DNA from 4 places in the Streptomyces bacillaris genome. Region 4 is predicted to be linked to each of the others. Evidence: riboswitches for the same ligand, from Rfam matches in the RefSeq annotation. Region 4 holds a riboswitch; each other region holds the start of a gene.
What was found. Region 4 has a riboswitch for cyclic di-AMP ahead of DJ476_RS06790 (M23 family metallopeptidase). Riboswitches for the same ligand answer to the same signal wherever they lie in the genome.

Region 1 (4,976 bases), 3.2 Mb from region 4:
CGGTCCTCGGCCGCGTCGGGGTCGGCCACCGTGAAGCCGGTCTCCCCGGGGAGGACGTAATGGAGGTGCTGGCGGGCCAGCCGCACGATGTACGCATCGTCCTGGAGCCGCGCCTTCTCGTCCCGCAGTTCCTCGGTGCGCGCCTGCGCCTCCTGCGCGAGCCGCTCCTGCTCAGCGATCTCGTCGCGCTGGGAGACGTACTGGCGCATCGGGTAGGCGAGCGCGACCACCAGGGAGCAGACCACCAGCGCCAGGAAGGCGGCCCGGCCGGTCAGCCGGGAGCGGCGGGCCTGGCGGCGGTTCTGGGAGCGGTAGACGCGGGCGGCGGTCTGCTCGCCGAGCAGCCGCAGCCTGGTCGAGGTGGAGAACCGGTCGCGGTCCTTCCCGGCCATGTCTCCCGCCTCCCCGTTACGCACGTCCGTCCCCGCACACGGTACGGGACCGGGTACGGGGACGGACGGAGGCTACCGTCTTACGGCTACGGGTCAGCCCTGAAAGCCGGTCGGCCCGGGAGCCGGTCAGCCTTTGCTCGCGGCTACGGGGCAGCCCAGGGGACTGGGTCAGCCCTGGGAGCCGGTCAGCCCTTGAAGCGCGGGAAGGCGGAGCGGCCCGCGTACACGGCGGCGTCGTCGAGGATCTCCTCGATGCGCAGCAGCTGGTTGTACTTGGCGACGCGGTCCGAGCGGGCCGGGGCACCGGTCTTGATCTGGCCGCAGTTCACGGCGACGGCGAGGTCCGCGATGGTGACGTCCTCGGTCTCGCCGGAGCGGTGCGACATCATGCACTTGAAGCCGTTGCGCTGGGCCAGCTCGACGGCGTCCAGGGTCTCGGTCAGCGAACCGATCTGGTTGACCTTGACGAGCAGGGCGTTGGCGGAGCCCTCCTCGATGCCGCGGGCCAGCCGCTCCGGGTTGGTGACGAAGAGGTCGTCGCCGACGATCTGCACCTTGGCGCCGATGCGGTCGGTGATGACCTTCCAGCCGGCCCAGTCGTCCTCGTACAGCGGGTCCTCGATGGAGACCAGCGGGTACGCGGAGACCAGCTCCTCGTAGTACTCGGTCATCTCGGCGGCCGAGCGGGACTTGCCCTCGAACTCGTAGACGCCGTCCTTGTAGAACTCGGACGCGGCGACGTCGAGCGCGAGCGCGATGTCGCGGCCCGGGACGTAACCGGCCTCCTTGATGGCCTCGACGATGAGGTCCAGGGCGGCACGGTTGGACTCCAGGTTCGGGGCGAAGCCGCCCTCGTCACCGAGTCCGGTGGACAGACCCTTGGTCTTCAGGACCTTCTTCAGCGTGTGGTAGACCTCCGCGCCCCAGCGCAGGGCCTCGGAGAAGGACTCCGCGCCGATCGGCGCGATCATGAACTCCTGGATGTCCACGTTGGAGTCGGCGTGCGAGCCGCCGTTCAGGATGTTCATCATCGGAACGGGCAGCAGGTGCGCGTTCGGGCCGCCGAGGTAGCGGAAGAGCGGCAGGTCGGACGCCTCTGAGGCGGCGTGGGCGACGGCGAGCGAGACACCGAGGATGGCGTTCGCGCCGAGCGAGGCCTTGTTCTCGGTGGCGTCCAGGTCGAACATCGCCTGGTCGATGAGGCGCTGCTCGGTGGCGTCGTAGCCGACCAACTCCGGGCCGATCTGCTCGATGACGGCGAGGACGGCCTTCTCGACACCCTTGCCCAGGTAGCGGTTGGGGTCACCGTCGCGAAGCTCGATGGCCTCGAACGCACCGGTGGAGGCGCCGGACGGAACAGCAGCACGGCCGGTGCTGCCGTCGTCGAGGCCGACCTCGACCTCGACCGTGGGGTTGCCCCGGGAGTCGAGGATTTCCCTGGCTACGACGACGTCGATGGACGGCACGAGGCATCTCCTTCTGGGATATGACACTGGTTGTGCAGGGTCACTGTGGCCTTGCGACACGAGCCTAACCGGCCCGGCCGCGTCAGTCGGCCGACCGCCCGCCTCCTGGGACGAAAAAGGACCCAAGGACCCGCATGACGGGACAAAACTCCAGAAATCTACTGGCCGGTAACAAGTGCTGCCGACAAGAGATGAACGCATCCCCCAGCCGGAGGGGCCCTTCGGGGCCCTTTAAAACGCTGGGCCCCTTACACAGACATGCCCCGGCCCGGCGCGCACGGGGGAGTAGCGCGCCGGGCCGGGGAGCCGTGCGAGGGAGGGTGCCGCCGGACCCCCTCCCTCCGGGAGGAGACGCGGCGGTTACTTCAGGTGCAGCTGCTGACCCGGGTAGATCAGGTCCGCGTCCTGGACGATGTCGTCGTTGAGCTTGAAGAGCTTGCTCCAGCCGCCCTTGACGCCTTCCTTGTGAGCGATCTTGCTCAGGGTGTCACCGGCCACGACCTTGTACTCGCCGTCGCCCTTCTCGACCTTCTTGCCGGTCGGCGTGGTGACGGTCTTCTTGGAGCTCTCGGCCTTGGCCTTGGGGGCGGCCGGGGCGGTGCGCTGCTCGCTGCGCGTGGTGGGCTGCTCGGCCTTGCGCTCGGGCTGCGCCTTCTGCGTCTTGGCGGCGGACTGGCCGGAGCCGGTGCTCACGCCCGGGTCCACGCCGTCGTTGGTGAGGCCACCGGCACCGGCGCAGGCCCAGGCGCCCGGACCCTGCATGTCGAGCAGACGCTCGGCGGTGGCGATCTGCTGGCCCTTGGTGGCCAGGTCGGCGCGCGGGGCGTACTGCGTACCGCCGGCCGCGGCCCAGCTGGACTGCGAGAACTGCAGCCCGCCGTAGTAGCCGTTGCCGGTGTTGATGGACCAGTTGCCACCGGACTCGCACTGGGCGACGGCGTCCCACGTGGCGACGGAGGCGGCGGAGGCGTTGGTGGCGCCCATCAGCGGGACGGCCACGGCGGCGCCGGTGACGCCGACCAGGGTGGCGAGACGGGTGGCCTTGGACGGGCGGCGGTGCTTGCCCTTGCTGTTCAGCAGCATGGAACGAATCTCCTCACCGACGCCTACGAGGTGAGCTGTCGGGTTCGGGCTGATGAGTTGCCCGGCCGCGCGACCTTGCGCGCGGCTTCACCCCAAGCCGGTCCCGTACGCTCCCGTCTCCGTCCTGGACGTCGACGAGGCCGTGCGGACCCGGCGGCCTACCTGGGTCCCCCGCTCCTGCCTACGGCGCTTTACGCGTCTGTTCCCTCCGACCGACGGCAGGATTCGGCGTGACGGTCGACGGGGCCCGCGGTGCGAGCGGTTCCGACCGTAAACACAGGCAACCCCGACATTCAAAGACGGACATAGTGCCTCAATCGAGGCTTACCGCCTGGCTCTGACGGGCCGTTTCCGCAGGTCGGAGGGGATCTTCGCCGAGCAGGCGGCCGTAACGCGCCAGTTGAAGCAAAGAGACCCATGTCTCACTTACGCATAAGTGGACATAGGCCTCTGAACTGCCCTCGATTTTGAGGTGTTTTGCCGTGTTCGATCAGTTGGCGGCAGGCGCCTCGGCACCCTGCCGGGCAGTCTCGTCGGCGGTCTCGTCGGCCGCCTCCCCGGCACCCTCGGCAGCATCCTTGCCCAGCCCCAGGTCCAGGCTCTGGCCAGGCAGGATCAGGTCCGGGTCGGAGCCCAGAATGTCCTTGTTGGCCTCGTACAGACCGGTCCAGCCCTGGGGAAGTTCCTGTGCGTCAGCGATGGCCCAGAGGTTGTCGCCGGGCTGCACGGTGTACCCGCCCCCGGCGACCGCGCCGCCGTCCCGCCCGTCGCCCTCGCCCCGCGAGGCGTGCCTGCCGGACTCACGGGGGCCGTCCTCGCCCACCGCACCGGTCTCCTCGGGGGCCGGGGCGCCCCGGTGCTTGCCGCCGCCGGAGCGGTCAGGGGTGGAGGGCTGGGAAGCGTCGGGGGTGCCGTTCTCTCCGGCCGCCTCCCCGGTCTTCCCGGCCTTCCCGGTGGCGGGCGGGGCGGAGGGCTCACCGGAGGGGTCGAGCGCGTCGCTGCCGCCGCCCGCCTCGTCACCCTTCTCGCCCGTACCGGTGCTGCCGGGCTTGTCACCCGCACCAGCTGAGCCCTTATTACCAAACTCCTCCCCTTCACCCTTTTCGTCCGCTTCGTCCGCCGGGGCGGTCGTCGGGTCCTGGGTGGGGTCGGCGGAGGGTGCCGTACCGGGGTCGACGCCGGGCAGGCTGCCGTCCACCGCGAGGCCCGAGATCACCGCGCAGCTCGGCCACGCCTGCGGGCCCTTGTCGGCCAGGACCTTCTCCGCGACGGCTATCTGCTGCGAGCGGCTGGCGAGGTCGGCCCGGTCCGCGTAGGCGGTACCGCCGTACGCCGACCAGGTCTCCTGCGAGAACTGGAGCCCGCCGTAGTAGCCGTTGCCCAGGTCGGCACTCCACATGCCGCCGCTCTCGCACTCCGCGACCCGGTCCCAGGTGGTGGCGTCGGCCGCGTGTGCACCGGTCGCGCCGAGGAGCGGAAGAGCGATGGCCGATCCGGTCACCCCTGCGGCGACGACGATGGCGGGTGCCTGACGAGGGCGGCGGTGTCTGCCGTTCGCGGAGCCCATGGAGTTTGCCTTCCGTGCGACTGACAAGCAGGAACTGAGGAGCGTGAAGCTGATGCGCGTGGGCATGAAGCCGTTGCGCGTGCGCGTGACGCAGGTTGCGCAAGTGACGGACGGGCCAACGGTGAACGACCGGCCGACGCGTCGAACCGTGAACCTAGCGGGACTCGAACGCATGTCACAAGTCGATGCAGCGCAGATCACGTGAAAGTCACAGAGGTGACAGCGTGTCACCTTCTGCGAGCCGGCACCCCGGCTCGAACTCCACCGGCAGCGTGCGCAGTCCACGCATGATGAGCCCGCCGCGCCAGCGCAAATCGGCAGGTTCTGCCGCAAGTCGCAGGCCAGGAAGGCGTTTCAGCAGCGTCGCGACCGCCGCCTGCCCCTCCAGCCGGGCCAGCGGCGCTCCCAGGCAGTAGTGGATTCCGTGACCGTAGCCGAGATGCTGATTGTCACTCCGTGACAGGTCGA
Region 2 (4,976 bases), 1.5 Mb from region 4:
CTCGCGGAGGAGCTGCTCGACCGCCCCCGGGCGGAGCTGGTCGGCCATGTCGTGTGGGAGGTGCTGCCGTGGTTCGCGCATCCGGCGTACGAGGACCACTGCCGGGCGGCCCTGATCTCCGACGAACCCGTCCACTTCCTCGCCCGGCGGGACCCCTCCGTCTGGCTCTCGGTCTCCCTCTACTCGGGCCACGACGGGCTGAGCGCGGTCTTCCAGGCCACCGAACAGCCCGCGTACGCGCCCGGCTCCGTCACCGCGCCCGGTCTGGGCATCGGCTCCACCGCCGACCGCTCCTCCGCGCTCTACCGCCCGGTCGCCCTGGCCATCGCGCTCACCGAGGCGGTCACGGCCCGCCAGGTCTCCGCCGTCGTCACCGAGGAGCTGCTGCCCGCGTTCGGCGGCCGGCAGCTCGCCATCTACCTGCTGAGCGAGCGTCACCTCCACCTCGCCTGGGAGACGGGGTTCCCCAAAGGCTTCCTCGACCGCTTCGACGGGGTCGGGCTCGACGTCTCCATCCCGGGTGTGGAGACCCTCACCACCGGGCGCCCGATCTTCTTCGAGTCCATGCAGCGGCTGGCCGACGCCTACCCGGGCATCCCGATGGAGACCGACGTCGGGGCGCGGGCGTTCCTGCCGCTGATCGCCTCGGGGCGGCCCGTCGGCTCGTGCATCCTCGGCTTCGACCGGCCGCGCGGGTTCAGCCCGGAGGAGCGCACCGTCCTGACCGCCCTCGCCGGGCTCATCGCCCAGGCCCTGCAACGCGCGCAGCGGTACGACAGCGAATCGGCGCTCGCCCGGGGGCTCCAGGACGCCCTGCTGCCGCACCGGCTGCCGGAGGCGGAGGGGGTCGACACCCTCGGGCGCTATCTCTCCGGCACCCAGGACATGGAGGTGGGCGGCGACTGGTACGACGTCATCGAGACCGGCCACGAACTCGCCCTGGTCATCGGGGACGTCCAGGGGCACGGCGTGTCGGCGGCCGCCACCATGGGCCAACTCCGCAGTGCGGTACGGGCGTTCGCCCTGAGCAACCACGATCCTCAGGAGGTGGTGAGCGGCACCAACCGGCTGCTCATCGACCTCGACCCGGGACAGTTCGCCAGCTGCTGCTACATCGTGCTCGACCCGCTCACCGGACGGGCCCGTGCCGTACGGGCGGGCCACCCGCAGCCGGTGCTGCGCCACCCCGACGGCCGGACCGAGGTGCTCGACCTGCCCGGCGGCATTGTGCTCGGCATCGACGGGCACGCGACCTACCCGGTCACCGAGCTGACCCTCGCGCCCGGCGCCATGCTGGCCCTCTTCACCGACGGGCTCATCGAACGCCCCGGGACCGACATCGACGAGGGCATCGAACGGCTGCGCGCCACGATCGCGGGCGTCGGCTCCGCCCCGCTGGCCGAGACGGCGAACCGGGTGATCGGGGAGGCCCGGCAGGCCACGGACCGCCCCGACGACATCGCGATCCTGCTGGCGGCCCGCTGGACGCACCCACCGGAGAAGCCGCCGCCACCGTCCCGCGACACCGCCCCGCCCGACCTGTGGCGGACCTTCCGCGGGCCGGGCCCCGGTGGCGCGAGAAGCACCCCGGACCCGGCCTGACGGGCACCGGCCCCGTAAGGATCAGGCGCCGGAGGCGTCCAGCATGCCCTCGCGCTCCACGACCTTGATCCGCTCACGGCCCTGGGCCGCGCCGAGCGCCTGCTCGTGGGCGTCCAGCTTGTGCCAGCCCTCCCACGTCGTGTAGCGGACGTTCCGGCTCTCCAGGAAGGCCTCCACAGCCTCCGGGGCGGGCGTCGTCGGCTCGGGCAGCCGGCCGGCGGCACGGTCCTCCAGGAGGCAGGCGACCGTCTCGTTGGCGTCGCCCTTGGTGTGGCCGATGAGGCCGATCGGGCCGCGCTTGATCCAGCCGGTGACGTAGACCGAGGCCATGTGCTCGTCACCGGAGATGACGCGTCCGGCCTCGTGCGGGACCGTGCCGGAGGCCACGTCGAAGGGGAGCTTGGGCAGCTCCTCCGAGTAGTAGCCGACGGCCCGGTAGACGCTCTGCATCTCCCAGTCGGTGAACGTGCCGGTGCCCCGGACGTTGCCGGTGCCGTCCAGCTCGGTGCGCTCGGTACGCAGCGCGGTGACCTTGCCGTCCTCGCCGAGGATCTCGACCGGGGACTCGAAGAAGTGCAGGAAGAGCTTGTGCGGGCGGTCGCCGACATCGCGGATCGCCCAGTTCTCCAGGGTCTGCGCGACCATGTTGGCCTGCTTGTTCTCCCGCCGGGTGGCGATGGAGCCCTCGTCGTAGTCGATGTCCTCGGGGTTGACGATGACCTCGATGTTGGGGGAGTGGTCCAGCTCTCGCAGCTCCATCGGGCTGAACTTGGCCTGCGCCGGGCCACGCCGCCCGAACACATGCACCTCCAGCGCCTTGTTCGCCTTGAGGCCCTGGTAGACGTTGTCCGGGATCTCGGTCGGCAGCAGCTCGTCCGCCGTCTTGGCCAGCACGCGGGCCACGTCCAGCGCCACGTTGCCGACGCCGAGGACCGCGACCTTCTCGGCGGTCAGCGGCCAGGTGCGCGGGACCTCGGGGTGGCCGTCGTACCAGGAGACGAACTCGGCCGCGCCGTAGGAGCCGTCCAGCTCGATGCCGGGGATGTCCAGCGCCCGGTCGGCCTCGGCGCCGGTGGAGAAGATCACCGCGTCGTAGAAGGAGCGCAGGTCGTCCAGGTCGATGTCGTTCGGGTAGCTGACATTGCCGAAGAGACGGATCTGCGGCTTGTCCAGCACCTGGTGCAGCGCCTTGACGATGCCCTTGATCCGGGGGTGGTCGGGGGCCACGCCGTAGCGGATCAGGCCGAAGGGCGCGGGCATCCGCTCGAACAGGTCGATCGAGACACCCGGGTCCTGGCAGACCTCGGATTTGAGCAGCGCGTCCGCAGCGTAGATACCGGCGGGGCCGGCTCCGACAATGGCGACGCGGACGGGGCGTGTCATGGCGTGTTGATCCTTAAGGCGGGCGAACGCGGGCAGGTCAGGCAGGTCGGGCAGGTTACAGAGTACGCGGCAAGTAAGGGTGGGCTTACTAGTGTCCACCCCACACGGTAAGCCAAGGCCGGGGGAGGCTCTCGACCCACCCTGCGGAACCGCCCGATAAGTCCGTTTCTGCGGGTCAGTATGGGCGATTTGAACCTTTAATTACCCTATTCCATAAAAGGGCTATTGGGGCTCTTGGGCAATTTTGCCCCCACCCATTTCGGCCGCCTCCGTGCGGAGTGGTGAGCGTCACGTCCCGGGGGTGCGGACGCAGAAGCGGAGGGTTCGGTTCCCTTCTGTGCGAAGAAAGTTGACACCGCGACGGAGCCGGCCCGGCCCGGAATTCCGGTCATTCGATCTTGCGGAAAAAGAAGATCCGGAATTCGGGGCTTGTTCCGCCCGATGTTTTTCGCCTACGGTCACGGTCAATCCGGATGGAACGCCGAATCCTGCCGCCGTCCGGGAATCCGCAACCCACTCACGTACGGCAGGAGCGGGGGACCCAGGTAAGTCGCCGATCCGAAGTCCGGAGCGGCTAGGGGTGAAGCCGCATGTCCCATGCGGCCAGACATCTCCCGTCTGAACCCGACAGCTCACCTCGCAGGCGCCGGAGAGGAAGTTCCCCATGCCCGCACTGGGTAAGCACCGCCGTCCCAAGTCCGTCTCGCTCGGCCGTGGCATCGCCGCCGTGACCACGGGTGGAGCCGTCCTGGCCCTCCCCGTCCTCGGCGCCACCACCGCCTCCGCCGCCTCCGCGCCCGCCGTCGCGGAAAAGGCCGTGGCCCCCGTCTCCGTGACCGCCCAGGCGAATTCCGTGACGAAGGCCGCACCCACCAAGCATTCCGTGGTGTCCGGCGAATCGCTTTCCAAGATCGCCCGCGACTATTCCGTCAGCGGCGGCTGGAAGAAGCTCTACGAAGGCAACCGGAAGGTCGTCGGGGAGAACCCGAACCTTATTCACCCGGGTATCACCCTGACCGTCGGCGGCAAGGCTGCCGCCCCGTCAGACGCCAAGGCCGGCAAGGCCGGTAAATCGGCCCCGACCGCCGACCGTGCCGCCTCGGCCGAGCGCGCCGACCGCTCCGCGCGCGCCGCCGCTCCCGCGGCCCAGGCCGCCCCGGCCGCCGCCGCCCCGACCGCGTACACCAACGACCTCGATGGCTGGATCAAGGAGTCGCTGGCGGTCATGGCCCAGCACGGCATCCCCGGCACCTACGAGGGCATCCACCGCAACATCATCCGCGAGTCCTCCGGCAACCCGAACGCCATCAACAACTGGGACTCCAACGCGGCCAAGGGCACCCCGTCCAAGGGTCTGCTCCAGGTCATCGACCCGACCTTCCGGGCCTACCACGTGCCCGGCACCTCGACCGACAGCTACGACCCGGTCGCCAACATCGTCGCCGCGTGCAACTACGCCGCGGACCGGTACGGCTCGATCGACAACGTCTTCGGCGCCTACTGATCCACCAGGGCGTACACGGCGTACAGCACCCCGAGGGGCCCCGGACCACACGGTCCGGGGCCCCTCCGGCGTACCGGGAAGTTACCCCCAAGTTTCTCGTGACTTACCACGCGATCGGCAGTAGAACCTGTTGCACTCTGTCGAGAGTGAGGTATGTCACATGAACGACATTGTCCTGCACGGAGACGCCTCGAAAGGCGTCTCCCGTCGAAGATTCATCACGGGAACAGGTTCTCTTCTGGGTGTCGCGGCGCTCGCCGGACCCACCGCCCCGGTCTGGGCCACGCCCCGTACGGCAGCGGCCCCCATCGGCTCCGGAGCCCATGTGCCGGTGCTGGTCGTCGGCACCGGCTACGGCGGCTCGGTGGCCGCGCTCCGGCTCGCCCAGGCCGGTACGGACGTGCACATGGTCGAGATGGGCATGGCCTGGGACACCCCCGGCGCGGACGGCAAGATCTTCGCCAACACCACCCGGCCCGACGACCGC
Region 3 (4,976 bases), 1.2 Mb from region 4:
CCGCCCGGTCGGCGCGGGCCGGGCCGCCGCCGTGGGCGGCGTCGGCCGAGCGTTCGTACGCGGCGCGCTCCTCGGCGGTGAGGGTGGCCAGCAGCGTACGGGCATCGGCCAGCTTGGCCCGGATCGCGGTGCGGTGTTCCCGCAGCTCGGCCTGGCGGGCGGCGAGCGCCTCCGTCTCCCGGTCGGCGCGGGCCTTGACCCGGGCGATCCCGGAGAGCTGGCGCCGGATGGAGCCGAGCAGCCCCGCCTGCCGGTCGCCCGCCCGGTCCAGGTGGGAGGCGCGCTCCAGATAGCTGTCGGGGTCGGAGGAGAGCGCCAGTTGGAGGGCGGGGTCGAGGGTGCCGGTGCGGTACTGGGCGGTGGCCATCGAACCGAGCGTGTGGCGGGCGGAGTTGAGGCGGTCCGTGCGGCGGGCGGCCTCGTCGGCCAGGGCGTCGACCGTGCGGGTGGCGGCGGCCGCCTTCTCCTTCGCCCCGTTGTACTTCTCCGTGGCGACCTCGGCCTCGTGGTAGAGCCGGTCGACCTTGGCCCGGACCTGGGCGGCGGTGGGGGCGGGCTCGGCGGGCGCCGCCCCGGCCCCGCCGGCCGAGGCGGCGGTGGCGGCCCCGGCGAGCGCCAGAGTGGCGGCGGTGCGGGCAGCAGGGCCGGTGAACGGGCGCTGCTTGGGTTTCCGGTGAGCGGATTTCCGGTGCGCGGCCACGGGGGCGGCATCCTTCCTGTCGGCTGCCCGCCGGGATACCGATGGGCTCGCGAGGGACGCTAATCCGGGCGAACGGAAAAGGGTCGCCATGACAGCTATTGCCCGGATGTGACGCTTCGGTGCCGACGAGTGACTGCGGACAGCGAGTCGGAATTGATCATTCCGGCAGGTTCGGGCGCGCGGCGCACAGTTCCGGCGAAGGCGTCAAGGAAGGCTTGCCTCACTGCTGGGTAAAGATTTGGCCATGGCTAGGCTCCGGGCCATGGACGTACTCATCAATGTCTTCGTCGCCCTGCACATCATCGGCATCGCCTCCCTGCTGGGCGGCTTCCTGACCCAGATGAAGGCCATGGGCGCGGGCACCGCGCGCTTCGTTCCGGCCATGCTGCACGGCGCGCTGACCATGCTGGTCACCGGCGTCGCCCTGGTCGGGCTCAACCAGGCCGACGACCAGACCGTCAACAACATCAAGATCGGCGTCAAGCTGGCGGTCCTCGTCGTCATCCTCGCGCTCGTCTACGTCAAGCGGGACGAGGAGAAGGTCGAGAAGGGCGCGTTCGCGGCGGTCGGCGGACTGACGGTCGCCAACATCTTCATCGCCACGCTCTGGACCTGAGGGACCTGAGGGACCTGGGGTACCTGAGGACTCGGGGCGCCTGAGGAAGCCGGGGTACCTGAGGGGTTCCGGAAGCCCGAGAGGCCGGGGCGGAGGCGAGAGGCCCGCCCCGGCCGACGCGTGCTACGCCGGGCGCACGCTGCCGTAGATCGGCATGTAGTAGATCGACTCCTCGCGCACGTTCGCCCCCGGCTTCGGCGCGTGGATCATCATCCCGTCGCCCTTGTAGATGCCGACGTGGCTGATGTCGTCGTAGAAGAAGACCAGGTCCCCGGGCTGGAGGTCCGACGTGGCGACGCGGGTGCCGACCTTCACCTGGTCCCAGGTGGTCCGGGGCAGGGTCACCCCCGCCTCCCGCCAGGCCGCCTTGGTCAGCCCCGAGCAGTCGTACGAGGACGGGCCCGTCGCCCCCCACACGTACGGCTTCCCGATCTGGGCGCGGGCGAAGGCCAGCACCTTCTCGGCCTTGGCCGCGTAACCGCTGCCCGCCCCGGTCCCCGTGCCCGTACCGGGCCCCGGGCTCGTCCCTGTACCGCTGCCGGAGCCAGAACCGGAACCGGAGCCACCGGCCTCGGCGGACTCCTTCGCGGCCTCCTCGCGCGCCTTCTTCTCCGCCGCCTCGCGCTCCTTGGCCTCGGCGGCCTGGCGGGCGGCCAGCCGCTCCGCCTTCTCCCGGGCCTCGGCCTCCTTCTTCCGCTCCAGCTCCGCCAGCCGCGCCTTCTCCTCGGCGGTCAGCCGCGACAGCAGCGCCCGGGCCTCGGTCAGCTTGGTCTGCACGGTCTGCTTGCTGGCGCGCAGCGCGGTCTGCGTCTCGGTCAGCTTCTCCAGGCTTTTCACGGCCTCCGCGCGCTTCTTCGAGGCCTCGGCCTGCTGCGTACGGAAGTCGTCGACGGCCTTCTGCTGCCGCTCGGTCGCCCGGCTCATCAGCCGGCTCTGGTCGAAGTACCCCTGCGGGTCGTCCGCCAGGAAGAAGGTCGCGGTGGGCGCGATGCCGCCGGTGCGGTACTGCGCGGCCGCGTAGGCGCCCAGCTCCCGGCGCGCCTCGTTGATCCGCTCGGTCCGCTTCGCCACATCGGAGAGCAGCGTGTCGACCTTGGCCCGCTGGGTGGTGGAGGCGGCCTTCGCCCGGTTGTACTGCTGGGTCGCGCTGCCCGCCTGCCGGTACAGCTCGTCGACCTTCTTCTGCACGTCCTCGATGGCCGGCTTCGGCTCGGCGGGCGCCGCCGTCGCGTTCTGCGTGGAGAGCAGCGTCACGGAGGCGAGCGCGGCCGTCGTGAACCCGACGGCGGGGGTGGTCGTGCGCACCTTCGTACGCGGCTTGCGATGCGATGCCAAGACCGGCATCTCCTTCCGTGGACCGCCTACCGGGTTAGCTGTCGGGTTCGGACGGAACGGAAGGCTGTCCTACGGTCCGCCTGCGCGGGCACGGACCGATTCACCCCGGTTCTGCGTGTGGGTCCCCGGTTCCGAACTGCTGGGAGGGCAGCACGGATTCGGCAGAGGTGACCGTGAGACGCGGTTCGCCTCAGGGAGCTACGGATCACCTGACCGAGCACGCTAGCCAACGCGGCCCGCCGCTGGGAAGGAGGATGAGCGATATGCCCGATACATTTTCGTGACCTTTTCCCCTGTCGGGCCCCGGACCCCCTCCGACCGGGTACTCCTTCACGGAACGTGGACGTCCGCTCTCCGTCCGTACGGGGCGGACGCCCGTACCGGCGGCCGCTTGTGGCCTTCGGCCGAACGTTGTCAGTGCGGCCCCCTAGACTCGGAGGGCGATGAGCAGCCTCTTTGACGACAACTTCCTGACCGGCCTCCAGCCCGCGGAGGACGGCCCGCCGCCGCCCCCGAGGAGCACGCACCCGAAGCGGTGCCGGAGGGACTCTTCGAGGGCGTCTTCGACGCGCCCCCGCCGCCCCGGGACGGGTACTACCGGGACGGCCACCCGCGCCCGGTCATCGACTCCGCCGCGCTGCTCGACGGGCTGAACACCGAGCAGCGCGCCGCCGTCGTGCACGCCGGCTCCCCGCTGCTCATCGTCGCCGGAGCCGGCTCCGGCAAGACCCGGGTGCTCACCCACCGCATCGCCCACCTGCTGGCCGAGCGCGGGGTGCACCCCGGGCAGATCCTCGCGATCACCTTCACCAACAAGGCCGCGGGCGAGATGAAGGAGCGCGTCGAGCAGCTGGTGGGCCCGCGCGCCAACGCCATGTGGGTCATGACCTTCCACAGCGCGTGCGTCCGCATCCTGCGCCGCGAGTCGAAGAAGCTCGGCTTCACCTCGTCGTTCTCGATCTACGACGCCGCCGACTCCAAGCGCCTGATGGCCCTGGTCTGCCGCGATCTGGACCTGGACCCCAAGCGCTATCCGCCGAAGTCCTTCACCGCCAAGGTCTCCAACCTCAAGAACGAGCTGATCGACGAGGAGACCTTCGCCGGACAGGCCGCCGATGGTTTCGAGAAGACCCTCGCCCAGGCGTACACGCTCTACCAGGCCCGCCTGCGCGAGGCCAACGCCCTGGACTTCGACGACATCATCATGACGACGGTCCACCTCCTCCAGGCCTTCCCGGACGTGGCCGAGCACTACCGCCGCCGCTTCCGCCACGTCCTGGTCGACGAGTACCAGGACACCAACCACGCCCAGTACACGCTGGTACGGGAGCTGGTCGGCCCCTCCGGCGAGGTGTCCGACGCCCCCGCCGAGCTGTGCGTGGTGGGTGACGCGGACCAGTCGATCTACGCCTTCCGCGGCGCCACCATCCGCAACATCCTCCAGTTCGAGGAGGACTACCCGGACGCGACCACGATCCTCCTGGAGCAGAACTACCGCTCCACGCAGACGATCCTCTCCGCCGCCAACGCCGTCATCGAGCGCAACGAGAGCCGCCGCCCGAAGAACCTGTGGACCAACGCCGGCTCCGGCGCCCGCATCACCGGCTATGTCGCGGACACCGAGCACGACGAGGCCCAGTTCGTCGCCGACGAGATCGACCGCCTCACCGACAAGGGCGACGCGAAGGCGGGCGATGTCGCCGTCTTCTACCGCACCAACGCCCAGTCCCGTGTCTTCGAAGAGATCTTCATCCGCGTCGGCCTGCCCTACAAGGTCGTCGGCGGCGTGCGGTTCTACGAGCGCAAGGAGGTCCGGGACGTCCTGGCCTACCTCCGTGTCCTCGCCAACCCCGAGGACACCGTCCCGCTCCGCCGCATCCTCAACGTGCCCAAGCGCGGCATCGGGGACCGCGCCGAGGCCATGATCGACGCCCTGTCGATGCGCGAGAAGATCTCCTTCCCGCAGGCGCTGCGCCGCGTCGACGAGGCGTACGGCATGGCGGCCCGCTCCTCCAACGCCGTCAAGCGGTTCAACACGCTGATGGAGGAGCTGCGCACGATCGTCGAGTCCGGCGCCGGGCCGGCCGTCGTGCTGGAAGCCGTGCTGGAGCGCACGGGCTATCTGGCCGAACTCCAGGCCTCCACGGACCCGCAGGACGAGACCCGCATCGAGAACCTCCAGGAACTCGCCGCCGTCGCCCTCGAATTCGAGCAGGAGCGCGGCGAGGAGGAGGGCGCGGGCACGCTCGCGGAGTTCCTGGAGAAGGTCGCGCTGGTGGCCGACTCCGACCAGATCCCCGACGAGGACGAGGACGGCTCCGGCGT
Region 4 (4,976 bases):
CGTCCCCGTGACGATCGCCAAGGCCGACGGCAACCCGGTCAACGCCGCCTCCATGCTCGCGGTGCTGGGCCTGGGCGCCCAGGGCGGCGAGGAGATCGTGCTCGCCTCGGACGCGGACGACGCCGAGGCCGCCCTGGACCGTCTGGCGAAGCTGGTCGCCGAGGGTCTCGAGGAGCTGCCCGAAACCGTCTGACGGTACGAAGAACTGAGCCGTGGATCCCCTGAGGGGACCACGGCTCTTTTCTTATTCCGCAGCCCTTCCCCTATCACCGACCTGAATATTCGGAGGCAGCACGAAAAAGGCCCTCGGCAATTACGTCTCTTTGTATACGGCGTCCTTGTTAATGACGGGCACTCGCAATGTTTACGCCGTGTTGCGAAGAACTCACCCGGGACGGCGGTGCCGGGCGACGGCCGGGCCGGTCCGGGCGGCGGCGCAGCCGGTGGGCCGCGGCGGACCGTTCCGCGTGCTGGGCGGTCAGCGCCCTCGCCCGCTCCGCGTCGCCGCGCGCCACCGCGTCCACGATGGCGCCGTGCTCGGCCCAGGAGTCGACGGGGCGGGCCGGCTGCTCGACCGCGTACATCCAGGCGGTCTTGTGTCTGAGCTGGGTGAGCAGGGCGATGAGGCCGGGGCTGCCGGAGGCCTGGGCGAGGGTCTCGTGGAACCAGCCGCCCAGCGACCGCAGGTCCTCCCCCTCGCCCCGGCGGGCCCGCTCCTGGCCCAGCCTGACCAGGCCGCGGAGCACCTTGAGGTGTGCCTCCGTACGGCGCTGGGCGGCCCGGGCCGCGGCGAGCGGCTCCAGGAGCATCCGGATCTCCAGCAGGTCGGCGGCCTCCTGCTCGGTGGGCTCGGCGACACAGGCCCCGGCGTGTCTGCGGGTGACGACGAAGCCCTCGGACTCCAGCGTGCGCAGGGCCTCGCGCACCGGGACGCGGGAGACCCCGTACCGCCGCGCCAGCAGTTCCTCGGTGAGGCGGCTGCCGCGTTCGTAGACACCGGAGACGATGTCGTCACGGATTGCCGTGCATACCGATTGCGCGGGAATGCGCATGTCCGAACCTCCGCCATAATCCCCGCGAAACGCGGCCGGCCGACACCTGTTCCGTGACTCTATTGCAATCCACCGTAATTTCCGATGGCGGGTCGGAATCGAGGGATATCTTCTGGCGAGTTCCGGAAGGCGCGGGACCGGATCGGACCTGGGGCCGGATCACCGGACCGTGGTCGCGGATCACCGGACCGTGGTCGGATCAGACGTTGACGCCGTGCGAGCGCAGGTAGGCGACCGGGTCCATGTCCGAGCCGTACTCCGGGGTGGTCCGGGCCTCGAAGTGGAGGTGCGGGCCGGTGGAGTTGCCGGTGGAGCCGGAGAGGCCGATCCGCTGGCCGGAGGTGACGCTCTGGCCGACGGAGACGGTGATCGAGGAGAGGTGGCCGTACTGGGTGTACGTGCCGTCCGCCATCCGGAGCACCACGTTGTTGCCGTACGCCCCGCCCCAGCCGGCCTCGACGACCGTACCGGCGCCGACCGCGACGACGGAGCTGCCGGAGGCGGCGCGGAAGTCCACGCCGGAGTGGCTGCCGGAGGACCAGAGGGCGCCGCCCGACTTGTAGCCGGTGGTGACGTACGAGCCGGCGACGGGGAGGTGGAAGGCGTTGAGGCGGGCGCGCTCGGCGGCGCGGGCGGCCCGGGCCTTCTCCTCGCGGATCTCCTTCGCGCGGGCCTCGGCCTTGCGCTCCGCCTCCGCCTTCGCCCGGGCCTTCTCGGCCTTGGCCTTGGCTTCCGCGGCGGCCTTGGCCTTCGCCCTGGCCGCGGCGGCCGCCTGCTGGTGCTGGGCGCGGGCCTGGGCGTCGAGCTGCTCGGCGAGCGTGGCGTCGAGGGTGATGGCCTGGGTGAGTCCGGTCTCGACGGTCCGGGCGGCCTCGGAGTCCGCCGCGGTGGCCGGGGAGGCGAGGGTGCCGAGGACGCCGGTGGTGGCCAGGGCCGTGACGCCGGCGACATGGGCGCTGCGGCGCGTCAGGCGGCTCGGGGCACGGTGCTTCCCGGTGGCACGGGTGAACGCCATGGAGGGGCTGGATCCTTTCCTTCCTTCTCGCCTACCGGGTTAGCTGACGGGTTCGGAGCAGGAAGGTCTCCTACGGACTCCCGGGCCGGTTCGCGGCACGGGGATCCGATTCACCCCGGGGACTGCGTGTGGGTCCCCGGCTCCCCAGGCTCGCGCCTGACGGGGACTCGGCGATGGCTGCCCGGCGCCGCGGGTGCGGCATACGGGTGGCGGACAGCCGGGCCGACGCTAGGCGGGGCGGCTGCGCATCACCAAACGGACAGGGGGATTTGTCACGCATCCCACAGGGCAGATCGCCACTCTCTGGGAGGAATCTGGATATTTGGGACTTAACGCGCAAAAAATGAGGGCCCCGGCGAACCGGGGCCCTCACTGTTCTTGCCGCGCCGGTGCGGTGTCAGCCGCTGACGACGGTCACCTCTCCGATGCCGAGCGCCTTCACCGGCTCCGCGATCTGCGCCGCGTCCCCGACCAGGACCGTGACCAGCCGGTCCACCGGGAAGGCGTTGACCACGGCCGCGGTCGCCTCCACGGTGCCCGTCTCCGCGAGGCGGGCGTACAGCTGGGCCTGGTAGTCGTCCGGCAGGTGCTGCTCGACCTGGTCGGCCAGGGTGCTCGCGACCGAGGCGGCCGTCTCGAACTTGAGCGGGGCGACGCCCACCAGGTTCTGCACGGCCGTCTCGCGCTCGGCGTCCGTCAGCCCTTCGGCGGCCAGCGTGCGCAGGACCTTCCAGAGGTCCTCCAGCGCCGGGCCGGTGGACTCTGTGTCCACCGAACCGCTGATGGCGAGCATCGCCGCGCCGCCCGCGTCCGGCCCGGCGGAGCGCAGGACCTGGGCGAAGGCCCGTACGCCGTAGGTGTAGCCCTTCTCCTCGCGCAGCACCCGGTCCAGCCGGGAGGTGAGGGTGCCGCCCAGGCAGTAGGTGCCGAGCACCTGGGCGGGCCAGACGCTCTCGTGGCGGTCCGGGCCGATGCGGCCGATCAGCAACTGGGTCTGGACCGCGCCGGGGCGGTCCACGATGACGACCCGGCCGGTGTCGTCGGCGGTGATCGGGGCGACCGGGCGGGCCTGGCCCGCGTCGCCCGACCAGTCACCGAGGGTGTCGGCGAGCAGGGCGTCCAGGTCGATGCCGGTCAGGTCACCGACGATGACGGCCGTCGCGGTGGCCGGGCGGACGTGGGCGTCGAAGAAGGCGCGGACGGCGGCCGCGTCGATCCGCCGCACGGTCTCCTCGGTGCCCAGCCGGGGGCGGGACATCCGGGCGGTGGCCGGGAACAGCTCCTTGGAGAGCTGCTTGGCGGCGCGCCGGGACGGGTTGGCCTGCTCGTGCGGGATCTCGTCGAGCCGGTTGCCGACGAGGCGCTCGATCTCGCTCTCGGCGAAGGCCGGGGCGCGCAGGGCCTCGGCCACCAGGCCGAGCGCCTTGGCCAGCCGGGAGGCCGGGACCTCCAGGGAGACCCGGACGCCGGGGTGGTCGGCGTGGGCGTCCAGGGTGGCGCCGCACCGCTCCAGCTCGGCGGCGAACTCCTCGGCGCTGTGCTTGTCGGTGCCCTCGGAGAGGGCGCGCGACATGATCGTGGCCACGCCGTCCAGGCCCTCGGGCTCGGCGTCCAGCGGCGCGTCCAGGAAGATCTCCACGGCCACGACCTGCTGGCCGGGGCGGTGGCAGCGCAGCACGGTCAGCCCGTTGGGCAGGGCGCCGCGCTCGGGGGCGGGGAAGGCCCACGGCCGGGCGGTGCCCGGGGTCGGCTGCGGGTGGTACTCCATGGCTACTCCAGTCACGGCGGCGTCGCTCACTTGTCCGTCCCCTCGGGCGCGTCGGTGGCCTCGTCCCCGTCCTCGGCAGGCTCGACGGGCTCGTAGACGAGCACCGCCCGGTTGTCGGGGCGCAGGGCCGCCTCGGCCGCCTGGCGCACCTCCTCGGCGGTGACGTCCAGGACCCGGCCCACGGCGGTCAGGGCGAGCTGCGGGTCACCGAACAGCACCGCGTAGCGGCAGAGTTCGTCGGCGCGGCCCGCGACCGTCCCCAGCCGGTCCAGCCACTCGCGCTCCAACTGGGCCTGGGCGCGCTCCATTTCCTCCGGGGTGGGCCCCTCGGCGGCGAACCGGGCCAGCTCCTCGTCGACCGCGGCCTCGATCGTCTCCACCTCGACGCCGCCGGAGGTCTTCACGTCCAGCCAGCCCAGCGAGGGCGCCCCGGCGAGCCGCAGCAGCCCGAACCCGGCAGCCACCGCCGTACGGTCGCGGCGGACCAGGCGGTTGTGGAGCCGGGAGGACTCGCCGCCGCCCAGCACGGTCAGCGCCAGGTCGGCCGCGTCACAGGCGCGGGTGCCGTCGTGCGGGAGGCGGTAGGCGGCCATCAGGGCGCGCGCCGGGACCTCCTCGTGGACCACTTCGCGCAGCTGCTCGCCGATGATCTCGGGCAGGGTGCCGTCGCGCGGCGGCTGCTTGCCGTCGTGGGACGGGATGGAGCCGAAGTACTTCTCGATCCAGGCGAGGGTCTGCTCGGGGTCGATGTCACCGACGACCGACAGCACCGCGTTGTTGGGCGCGTAGTACGTACGGAAGAACGCGCGGGCGTCCTCCAGGGTGGCCGCGTCCAGGTCGGCCATGGAGCCGATCGGAGTGTGGTGGTACGGGTGGCCCCCGGGGTAGGCGAGGGCGGTGAGCTTCTCGAACGCGGTGCCGTAGGGCACGTTGTCGTAGCGCTGGCGCCGTTCGTTCTTGACGACGTCGCGCTGGTTCTCCATGGACTCCTCGTCCAGGGCGGCGAGGAGGGAACCCATGCGGTCGGCCTCCAGCCAGAGGGCCAGCTCCACCTGGTGGGTGGGCATGGTCTCGAAGTAGTTGGTCCGCTCGAAGCTGGTCGTCCCGTTGAGCGAGCCGCCGGCCCCCTGGACCAGCTCGA

Region 1: another riboswitch for cyclic di-AMP. It lies ahead of DJ476_RS21295 (transglycosylase family protein); the one in region 4 lies ahead of DJ476_RS06790 (M23 family metallopeptidase).
Region 2: another riboswitch for cyclic di-AMP. It lies ahead of DJ476_RS00915 (transglycosylase SLT domain-containing protein); the one in region 4 lies ahead of DJ476_RS06790 (M23 family metallopeptidase).
Region 3: another riboswitch for cyclic di-AMP. It lies ahead of DJ476_RS12130 (C40 family peptidase); the one in region 4 lies ahead of DJ476_RS06790 (M23 family metallopeptidase).

The regions. Positions count from the first base shown of each region.
Region 1 covers NZ_CP029378.1:4,898,399-4,903,374, reverse strand. The annotation lists gene DJ476_RS21305 (FtsB family cell division protein) at 1-392, opposite strand, end outside; gene eno (phosphopyruvate hydratase) at 578-1,858, opposite strand; gene DJ476_RS21295 (transglycosylase family protein) at 2,219-2,941, opposite strand; cyclic di-AMP (ydaO/yuaA leader) riboswitch at 2,947-3,140, opposite strand; gene DJ476_RS21290 (transglycosylase family protein) at 3,432-4,508, opposite strand; gene DJ476_RS21285 (hypothetical protein) at 4,507-4,713, shown strand; gene DJ476_RS21280 (cytochrome P450 family protein) at 4,717-4,976, opposite strand, start outside.
Region 2 covers NZ_CP029378.1:211,405-216,380, reverse strand. The annotation lists gene DJ476_RS00925 (SpoIIE family protein phosphatase) at 1-1,602, shown strand, start outside; gene DJ476_RS00920 (FAD-dependent oxidoreductase) at 1,624-2,985, opposite strand; cyclic di-AMP (ydaO/yuaA leader) riboswitch at 3,486-3,646, shown strand; gene DJ476_RS00915 (transglycosylase SLT domain-containing protein) at 3,650-4,489, shown strand; gene DJ476_RS00910 (GMC oxidoreductase) at 4,650-4,976, shown strand, end outside.
Region 3 covers NZ_CP029378.1:2,932,733-2,937,708, reverse strand. The annotation lists gene DJ476_RS12140 (C40 family peptidase) at 1-700, opposite strand, end outside; gene DJ476_RS12135 (hypothetical protein) at 963-1,316, shown strand; gene DJ476_RS12130 (C40 family peptidase) at 1,440-2,660, opposite strand; cyclic di-AMP (ydaO/yuaA leader) riboswitch at 2,659-2,825, opposite strand; partial or broken gene pcrA (DNA helicase PcrA) at 3,095-4,976, shown strand, end outside.
Region 4 covers NZ_CP029378.1:1,701,387-1,706,362, forward strand. The annotation lists gene DJ476_RS06780 (HPr family phosphocarrier protein) at 1-193, shown strand, start outside; gene DJ476_RS06785 (GntR family transcriptional regulator) at 342-1,052, opposite strand; gene DJ476_RS06790 (M23 family metallopeptidase) at 1,252-2,067, opposite strand; cyclic di-AMP (ydaO/yuaA leader) riboswitch at 2,082-2,250, opposite strand; gene DJ476_RS06795 (M16 family metallopeptidase) at 2,465-3,835, opposite strand; gene DJ476_RS06800 (M16 family metallopeptidase) at 3,862-4,976, opposite strand, start outside.